3 linked regions of the Undibacterium parvum genome follow. The protein of the gene in region 2 binds, or shares a complex with, the protein of the main gene of each other region. Links are inferred from orthologs where the notes say so. Each region holds a gene or a part of one and is shown on either strand. Other genes may lie near its edges.

Evidence for each region.
Region 1: the proteins of tsaD (region 2) and tsaE are in contact, whole or in part, in a crystal structure (PDB 6N9A), measured with the Thermotoga maritima proteins. The link is inferred for Undibacterium parvum from one-to-one orthologs. Residues at the interface, in WP_004082750.1 of Thermotoga maritima: Cys10, Asp11, Arg49, His50, Leu82, Gly84, Gly135, Gly136, Glu154, Thr155, Leu156, Asp157, Asp158, Ser159, Glu162, Asp165, Lys166, Arg169, Leu170, Tyr175, Lys213, Thr214, Leu217, Tyr218, Gln221, Arg222, Asn324; in WP_004082108.1 of Thermotoga maritima: Leu37, Gly38, Lys46, Lys57, Val59, Lys60, Ser61, Thr63, Phe64, Thr65, Leu66, Met67, Val69, Pro71, Tyr82, Arg83, Leu84, Asp86, Asp88, Phe89, Asp93, Ile128, Asp130, Glu131, Arg134.
Region 3: the proteins of tsaD (region 2) and tsaB are in contact, whole or in part, in a solved structure (PDB 4WQ4), measured with the Escherichia coli proteins. The link is inferred for Undibacterium parvum from one-to-one orthologs.

Annotation. Positions count from the first base shown.
Region 1 is NZ_CP034464.1:798,590-801,552, reverse strand. Bases 24-2,827 are described here. They hold tsaE (tRNA (adenosine(37)-N6)-threonylcarbamoyltransferase complex ATPase subunit type 1 TsaE), read right to left. Parts: upstream 1,765-2,827; coding sequence 1,282-1,764; downstream 24-1,281. Other genes in these bases: EJN92_RS03475 (TonB-dependent receptor), read left to right, coding at 2,497-2,827; EJN92_RS03485 (N-acetylmuramoyl-L-alanine amidase), read right to left, coding at 24-1,318. Also shown: more of EJN92_RS03485, read right to left, coding at 1-23; more of EJN92_RS03475, read left to right, coding at 2,828-2,963. UniProt on the Escherichia coli protein: Required for the formation of a threonylcarbamoyl group on adenosine at position 37 (t(6)A37) in tRNAs that read codons beginning with adenine.
Region 2 is NZ_CP034464.1:3,426,010-3,428,991, reverse strand. What follows is about bases 38-2,860. They hold tsaD (tRNA (adenosine(37)-N6)-threonylcarbamoyltransferase complex transferase subunit TsaD), read left to right. Parts: upstream 38-847; coding sequence 848-1,873; downstream 1,874-2,860. Other genes in these bases: EJN92_RS14970 (ABC transporter substrate-binding protein), read right to left, coding at 1,961-2,860; EJN92_RS14980 (ANTAR domain-containing response regulator), read right to left, coding at 60-692. Outside these bases: more of EJN92_RS14970, read right to left, coding at 2,861-2,982.
Region 3 is NZ_CP034464.1:4,415,255-4,418,298, forward strand. Bases 129-3,013 are described here. They hold tsaB (tRNA (adenosine(37)-N6)-threonylcarbamoyltransferase complex dimerization subunit type 1 TsaB), read left to right. Parts: upstream 129-1,170; coding sequence 1,171-1,857; downstream 1,858-3,013. Other genes in these bases: EJN92_RS19285 (FimV/HubP-related protein), read left to right, coding at 129-599; EJN92_RS19290 (thioredoxin family protein), read right to left, coding at 642-1,073; rimI (ribosomal protein S18-alanine N-acetyltransferase), read left to right, coding at 1,854-2,306; EJN92_RS19305 (uracil-DNA glycosylase family protein), read left to right, coding at 2,324-3,013. Outside these bases: more of EJN92_RS19285, read left to right, coding at 1-128; more of EJN92_RS19305, read left to right, coding at 3,014-3,044. UniProt on the Escherichia coli protein: Required for the formation of a threonylcarbamoyl group on adenosine at position 37 (t(6)A37) in tRNAs that read codons beginning with adenine.

The sequences.
Region 1 (2,963 bases), 2.6 Mb from region 2 along the record:
TTGCCAGTGGTGGATTTTTGGAAAAATATTTTTTAATACCCTTGACGATGGCATCGGCCATCTTGTCCTGATAACTCTCGTCAGTTAACCTAGCCTCTTCTTCAGGGTTGGAGATGAAGGCGGTTTCTATCAAAATACTGGGGATATCCGGCGCTTTTAATACCGCAAACCCAGCCTGCTCAACTGATCCTTTGTGCAGGCGATTGATGCCGCCAATTTCACTCAAGACCACTTTGCCCAGCTTGAGGCTGTCGTTGATCTGTGCCGTGGTGGATAAATCGAGTAAGACACTAGCGAGTTGCTTGTCGTGGCTCTTTAGATTTACGCCGCCGATCAAGTCGGCCGCATTTTCTTTATTCGCCAGCCAACGCGCTGCGGTTGAGCTGGCACCCTTGTCGGATAAGACGAAGACCGAAGAGCCACGCGCACTGGATTCTACAAAGGCGTCAGCGTGTATTGACATAAACAGATCAGCTTGTACATTCCTGGCTTTTTGCACTCGGATATTAAGCGGCACAAAATAATCGGCGTCGCGCGTTAGCATCACCCGCATATTTGGCTGCTGCTCAATTTTTTCTTTTAATCGCTTGGCGATTGCGAGTACCACGTCTTTTTCGCGACTGCCACCATGCCCTAAGGCGCCAGGGTCTTCACCGCCGTGGCCAGGGTCAATTGCAATCGTGATCATGCGTATTAAAGCCGGTGCTTTGGAGTGACTCTTATCTGCATCTGGGGCAGAGGCCTGGGGCTGTATTTCTGGTAGCGAGGCAATTTTTGGATCGACTTTAGCTAAGGGGAATTCTTTCTCAGTAATTTTGTGCCAGTCGCCTTTTTCTATCAGGGCGGCAATCGGGTCGGGTGGATTAGCCGGGTACAGATCGAATACCAGTCTATGCTTATAGCTACCGACAGGTTGCAAGCTAAATACTTGAGGGCTAACTTCTTCTTTTAAGTCAAATACCAACCTGACCACATTCGGACGATTTTGCCCGACCCGTACTTGCTTGATATACGGGTCGTTCGCTTGAATTTTCGCCACCAGTTGTTTTAAGGTGGGGTTTAGTTCCAGGCCTTCTATGTCAACCACCAATCGTTCCGGATCTTTTACCGTGAAATGGCTGGTCTTGAGTTCGCTATCGTTCTCTAGCGTGACGCGGGTGTAATCACTGGCCGGCCAGACCCGCACCGCCAGTATTTGTGCCGCTCTGGCCAGTGATGGAACTAGTACTGAAATGAGTAAAGTACTCGTCGCTTTCAGCAGCGTGCGACGTGTTTTTGCAGTTACAGATTGGGTGCGAAGCGCAGTAGTGCTAGACATTCATTACCTTTGTCGGACAAGGCTTGCAATTCTACCTTACGTCCATGGCCTGCGATGCTTAAAAAAATATGTAGATCGGGCGGCGGGAGTATGCCTGCGGCCTTTTCCGACCACTCGACGATGCAAATATTGTTATCGTTGAACTCTTCGCGAAATCCCGCTTCCAAAAATTCTTCCGGGCTGAGCATGCGATAGAGATCAAAATGAAGTAGCGTCACGGCCCGTTGTTTGATGCTGATCTGATAGGGTTCGACTAGTGTATAGGTTGGACTCTTGACGTGCCCTTGATGACCCGCCGCATGTAAGATGGCGCGCGTCAAAGCGGTTTTGCCCGCTCCCAAGTCTCCATGTAGATGGATGCTCAGTCCCGGCAGTAAGCAAGGCGCTAAACTTTTTCCTAATGCTTGGGTGGCGGCTTCGTCGGCCAATATCGTTTTGTAAGACACTGCATTCCTTTTTTTACCTAGATCTGGCGATATTGTAAGGCGAATGTCTGGATTTATATATCCTAATTTCGCTTGCCAAGGTTTGCTGCACCCATCAAATAGATCAAGTCTAAACCCGCATTTTGATGGTTAATTTTTTTTTGGGGATTGCCTGTAGATGGATGAATTTTGTGTGGGCAATTCTGAGTTTTTTAAACTCACGTGGTTGGCAAATACAGCGGTAGCTCTGCTTGAGATTAGTTTGTGACTCGCTTGTGACTCGCTTGTGACGGCAAGTAAGTGAAATATTTCCCGGTGTTTGAGCTTATGCTTAAGTAGTGGCGCTTAGCTAAAGCATTCAATTGAGTACGTTGCGAGACGCACTACAAATTTTCGTGAAAAAATTAAAGCGCTTTGGATTTTTCGCCAATTGATAATGCAAGCGCTTTGAAAAATCTGGTTATACTTTGATATTATTTTTAATGTTGTGTAGTTTGACTACATAGCGTTTTGAGTGAAATCGTGGCTTTTGTGAGACATGTATAGTGTATGTTTCGATAAAATTGCTAATTAATGTGATTTTTTTAGCTCTTATTGATTGACACTAAATTTAGTTTTAGTACAAACTCTGGTTTAGATATTTAATTCTAAGTTCAGTGAAATGAATTAAGTTCTGATGGCGTTGGGTAAGTTGCCAAGGTCGCGCACTATCCCTGGTATAAGCATTTATATAAAAATAAATTGGAGAGATGAATGAAACATTTAGAAAATAAGCAGGCGCAGCAGAAGCGCTTATCTGGTTTGAATGCTCTAGTTTTGCGGATGACACCGATCGCTGCCGGATGCGCGGTCTTGCTGTCAACAGCCACCGGTACTGCATTCGCGCAGCAAGCCGAAGCCGTCAAAAATGATGCTGGAGCAGTAGAAAATGTTGTGGTTGTGACCGGTATTCGTCGCGGTATTGAGGCAGCTATCTCGGTAAAGAAAAATTCCAACTCTATCGTTGAAGCGGTTTCTGCCGAAGATATCGGTAAGTTGCCAGATACAAGTATCGCTGAGTCTATCGCTCGTTTGCCTGGTTTGGCTGCGCAGCGTGTTGGTGGTCGTGCCCAGGTGATCAGCGTGCGTGGTTTGTCGCCTGATTTTGCAACCACATTATTGAACGGTCGCGAGCAAGTTAGTACTGGTGATAATCGCAGTGTAGAATTTGATCAGTATCC
Region 2 (2,982 bases):
CCCCAATACAGAGAAAAAACCGCACCGTTATGACGCAGCGCACCATTACAGTTCAAAATCTATGCGCCCAACAAATCTGCCACATCCAGCACCCGTTGCGCCAGATCGGCCAACTTCAGATTTTTTTCCATCGCCTGTTTGCGTAACCTTTGGTAGGCATCGTTTTCTGATAGCTGATGGCGCTCCATCAGCAAACCCTTGGCGCGCTCTATGGTTTTGCGCTCGGCCAACTTAGCCTTGGTATCCGATAATTCGGAACGCAGTTTTTGGTCGGCATTAAAACGCGCCATCGCCACATCCAGCACAGGTTTGATACGCTCGGTCTGCAAACCTGCCACCACATAGGCCGAGACCCCTGCCTCCATGGCTGCAGCCATATTGCTTTGATCACTGTCTTCCGTGAACAAAACGATAGGGCGTGGTGCATCGCGGGTCGCTAACACCATGTGCTCGAGAACATCACGCGCATCCGATTCGGCATCGATGATGATCATGTCGGGCTGCAATTGCGCAATGCGCTCGGTCATGTAGAGATCGCCAGGCAGTACCGCAATGATGTTGTAGCCAGCCTGCAGCAAGCCTATGCGTAAGGCGCGCGAGCGTGCCAGTTGCGCCTGCACATGGCTCTCCTGCTCATTTTCGACCGGGATAACGGTATTCACGACCACGATCCGTAAACTAGCTGCTTTCATATTTTGATACTCTAGAGTGCTGCTGATTGGCTGGTTAAGACCTATAATCTGTCTTTTACGGATACTTACTTCAACTAAGTAAGCAAAATCCGCACCAGATCAAGCTCAGAGGGCTTGTCGCTTTTGCAAAACATCTAAATAAGAAACCATTTTTAATGATAGTTCTCGGTATTGAATCCTCCTGCGATGAAACCGGCTTGGCCTTGTACGACACTGAACACGGCTTGCTGGCGCATGCGCTGCACTCGCAGATCGCCATGCATCAGGAATACGGCGGCGTCGTGCCTGAGCTCGCCTCACGCGACCATATACGGCGCGCCCTGCCCTTATTGACCGAAGTATTAACCCAGGCCAAGCTGGACAAACATCAGATCGACGCCATCGCCTACACCCAAGGCCCGGGGCTGGCCGGTGCCTTGCTGGTCGGGGCCTCGGTAGCCTGCGGCCTGGCGCTGGCATTAGATAAACCGGTCATAGGCATCCATCATCTGGAAGGGCACTTACTGTCCCCCTTGTTAGCGAGCCAGCCACCGCAATTCCCCTTCATCGCCTTACTGGTATCGGGCGGTCATACGCAATTGATGCGTGTGGATGGCGTAGGACAGTACAAATTACTCGGTGAAACGCTAGATGATGCGGCCGGCGAAGCCTTCGATAAATCGGCCAAACTGCTGGGTTTAACTTATCCCGGTGGGCCGGCGATTTCGCGTCTGGCCGAGTTTGGCGACCCCGCGGCGTATAAATTGCCACGTCCTATGTTGCACTCGAAAGACCTCAATTTTAGTTTTTCGGGTCTCAAAACTGCCGTATTAACGGTGGTAAAAAACCATAACACCGACATCTGCGAGCAAGACAAGGCCAATATCGCGCGTGGCTTTGTCGATGCTCTGGTCGACGTGCTGGTCGCCAAATCCATGACGGCACTCAAAGAACAAGGCTTAAAGCGTTTGGTGATCGCCGGTGGCGTCGGTGCCAATCAGCAATTGCGCACCGCCTTAAATGCCGCTGCCGCCAAGCGTCGTTATCAGGTGTTTTACCCCGAGCTGGAATTTTGTACCGACAACGGCGCCATGATCGCCTTTGCCGGTGCCATGCGCCTGCAACAAAATCCTGCGCTGGCAACGCGCGAGTATGGTTTTAATGTCAGACCGCGCTGGCCGCTGCATGAGTTGCAGACTTAGTTGCAGACTTAATGGCGGACTTAATGGTGATTTAAGACGTAAAAAAACGCAGAACTTGTTCTGCGTTTTTTATTTGGCGTTTCAAACTTAATGCATGAACTTACCGTCTTTACCGATCACGCTCAAATCGACATAGGTCGATGCGCTGTGATTACTGCTACTAAACTTCACCTGAAATCCGCCGGCGTTATAAGAATTCATCGATTCCAGCGCGCGTATCAAGCCATCCCGCGTTAAGCCACCACCGGCGCGTTTCAAACCTTCAACCATCACCTTGGCGGCGATAAAGCCTTCCAGACTGACATAGCCGACTTCACGGCCCGGCTTATTTGCATACAGATTTTTATATTCCTTCACCACTGCAGTGATGTCTTCCCAGGGAGCTGGCATGACTTGTGAAATCATCACGCCACGACCGTCTTTTCCCAGCTCTTTCGAGAGCGCCTGGCTGCCGACAAAGGAGATATTCCAAAACACCGGAGCGGCACTGGTATCCTTAATCATTTCCTTAATAAAAGCCGCACACGAAGTGTAGGCAGAGATCATGATCACCGCTTGCGGCTTTGCTAGCTTTAATTTGGCAACAGCGGCCGTCACATCGACGCTATTGCGCTCCACCGTCGCCAGACCAACCACTTCTATATTGCGTTTTTTCAGGGCACGGGTGACGCCTTCCAATCCGGCCTTGCCATACGCATCGTTTTGATAAAACACGGCAATGCGCTTGAGTGAAAGCGTCGTACTATGATCGACAATTTTTTCTGTCTCTTCAAAATAACTGGCACGGATATGAAAGACATTGCGGTTAAAAGGCTCACGTAGTGATTGCGCACCGGTAAATGGTGCAAAGAAAGGAATTTCTTCTTTATTCACCAGCGGCATGGCAGCATTCGAAGTCGGCGTGCCTACGTAACCGAATAAGGCAAACGCGCCTTCTTTTTCGATCAATTGCTTGGTGTTGGCGGCGGCTCTATCGGCTTCGTAGCCATCGTCCAATGTTTTCAATACGATCTGACGCCCGTTGACACCACCTTGCGCATTGATATGATCAAAATAGGCCAAAGCGCCATCGCGCATTTCAGTGCCCAATTGCTGCGCCGGACCAGATA
Region 3 (3,044 bases), 990 kb from region 2 along the record:
CGCGCGACCCATTGCGTCCGAAAAACATAGAAGAAATGAAGCAATTAAAAGCGTGCGCGGTGTTGTTCACCAATGGCTTGCCCGAGGCTGTTCAGGACGATGTTGCGCTCGCTAAATCGGCAAGTGCTTCTGAAAGTAATAGAGCAATACCTAAACAGACCGCTGAGCATGATGCCAATACCTATCAATACGGTGGGCGCTATGATGGTTTTTCGAATGATAGATATGTAGCGCAAAAGATCCAATCTGAAAACGGTTTGCCTAGAGTCACGGAAGAGTTGAGTTTGGATGAGCCCAAGCTTTTCATGCCTGACGAGGAGCAAAGCACAGCGCCAGCTAGTAGCAAGATCGGTCTGGAAGCGATACGGGATTTAACGCAAGTCTCCGGTGCCGGATTGAACAAGCATTTTCAAGCGGAAACGGGAATACATATTATGTCGCCCATGGCGGTCAAACTAAATTTAGGAATTGCCTACCAGGATATTGGTGATTTCGAGGGTGCAAATTTACTGAGGGAAGAAATTATTAAAGAGGGGACGCCTGAGCAGGCAGATCTGGCAAAATTATTACTCTCATCCAAGGCTGCAAAGGATGCCTAATCTGCGATTTCTCCGGCCTGGTGTATCAGCTAAAATTTTAAGTTAATCACTGTTGAGTATGAGTTGGCGCAGATTCCAAGTAGCTGGTACATCTTGCGTTAAGGATGGATTGTGCATCTTGATCCCTTGTTCTAATTGGTTTTTCAAGCCATCTTCAAATGACATGAGTAGCCTATGCACTTGCCCGGCATCCGGCAGCATGGTGCCGAAGAAGATAATATTTTCTTCATGCTGAATTAAGATGGTGGGGAAGTTCTCTATATCTACCGCATCGACCAGATCGGCCTGATCCTCTATATCTATCCATGCAAAGCACTTATCTGGATGCTGCAATTGAAGTAAATCGAATTGCTGGCGATAGGCGCCACAAGTATCGCACCAGGCAGCGCATAAGCAGGCAACCAACCAGTTCTTGTTTTGTAAATTCGCCTTGATCACGGAAAGATCGGCCGTGTTTTCTTGAAATTTTTCCATATACTATTTTAACCTAACACTTCGCCCTTCAGTAGCTCTGCATAAGTTTGTCTCTGCAAGTACGCGTAAGGGGGGCTTGGCGCGGTAAAATACGTCTATGACTACATTACTTGCTATTGAAACTTCTACCGAACTCGCCTCTGTTGCCCTGCTAAACAAGGGCGAATTATCTATTCGTGAGCTAACTGGGGTGCAGACCCATTCGCAAGGCGTACTTCCTGCGATACAAGAACTGCTAAATGCTGCCGGTTTAAGCTTAAGCCAATGTCAGGCAATTGCTTTTGGTTGTGGTCCCGGCGCCTTTACTGGTGTTAGAACCACTTGCGGCATCGTGCAAGGCTTGGCATATGGCTCGGATTTACCGATATTGCCGATCATCAGCCTGCAAGCCATGGCGCAAGCGGCACGTGAGCAGAACAGTGACGCTGACTTTGTCTGTGTGTTAGATGCGCGTATGGCTGAAGTGTATTGGGCTCATTATCGTCTGCGTAATCAAGCTTGGGAACTGGTCAGTGAGCCTGCCTTGTCAGCGCTAGAGCTCGCGCTCGCCTATGCGGACGCACACGCGAGTGTCTTGGTGCTGGGGAATGGATTAACAGCTCCAGCTGAGACTGGCAGTATGAAGATCGTATTTAAAATGCCGCACGCTGCGCAAGTGGCGCAATTGGCTGCGGTGGACTTTTCGGATGGCAAGCAAGTTGCACCGGAAATGGCGCAGCCTGTGTATTTGAGAAACAAAATAGCCCTGACGACGATAGAACGCATGCAGTTAAAAAATTCATGAGTACAGCTCAATTTTATCGCCTGAGTTTTGCTGATGTTGATCGCGTATTAGAGATAGAACAGCAGCTGTATAGCCATCCATGGACACGCGGAAACTTCCATGACTCTTTGTATAATTCGCACGAGATGGTTGGTTTGCAGGATGCGAGTAATAATTTGATCGCTTACTATGTACTGATGCCGGTAGTCGACGAAATGCATTTGCTAAATTTTGCTATTTCCACTCAGTACCAGGGTTTAGGCTACGCCCGCAGCGTATTGGATCATCTGTGCGCCAGTGCCCGCGAACAAAAGTTTATTTCTGTATTGCTGGAAGTTAGGCTGAGCAATCTGCGCGCCATCAGTGTGTACACGCAGTACGGTTTTTCAGAAATAGGGCGACGCAAAGCCTATTACCCGGTTGCCGATAATATGCGTGAAGATGCGATCGTGATGCGCATGGAACTTTGAATGAATTCGACACTATGATGAATGACAAACGAGATTTTCTGCTCAGTGAGATGAGCTTAGGTCCGCTCTGGAAGTTGCGTCACGATGCGCCGATTCCAGTGCAGGGCGCTAGCGCTGTAGAACCGCCAGTCACACCAGTCACACCAGTCAACTCGGAGCCAGCGCCTGCGCCGCTTCAAAATGAAGATGAAACGGCGGCTTTCGCGCTCTTCTTGAACGAGGAAGCTCATCAAGATACGACTGAGCGCACTGAGTCGGCCGATAACGCTGTGCCGGTCGGGGTGGCGGATTTGCTGCCGGTGTTGGGCTTGCCTGATTTGCCTGAGATCGAAACACCGCAAGAACTCGCAACAAGCCCAGTCCCAAAGTCTGAACTTGATGCCGGCTTAGACTTGGCCTGGAGTAGCAGCGCCGCCGGTGAGGATCATGGCGTCTCCGCACAAGGCTCGGTCTCAAACGGCCAACTGATAGAGCACGCGGCTTGCCTGTGTGGTTTGTCAGAAAAGCCGGAGCAAGCTCTGTTCCGGGCTGACCGTGCCAAACCAGATTATCTATTCGTGTATTGCGATGCGGCCGGGGGCGCGCGTAGACATCAAGCGGCCGCTAGCGCCCAAGCGCTATTTGAGAATATGTTACTGGCGATGGGCGTGCAAAGGGGCGCAAAAGCGTATCTGAGTAATGTTTTGATTGCAGCACCGGAGCTGCCGCGCGGCAAAGAGGTGACGGCCTTGGCAGCTG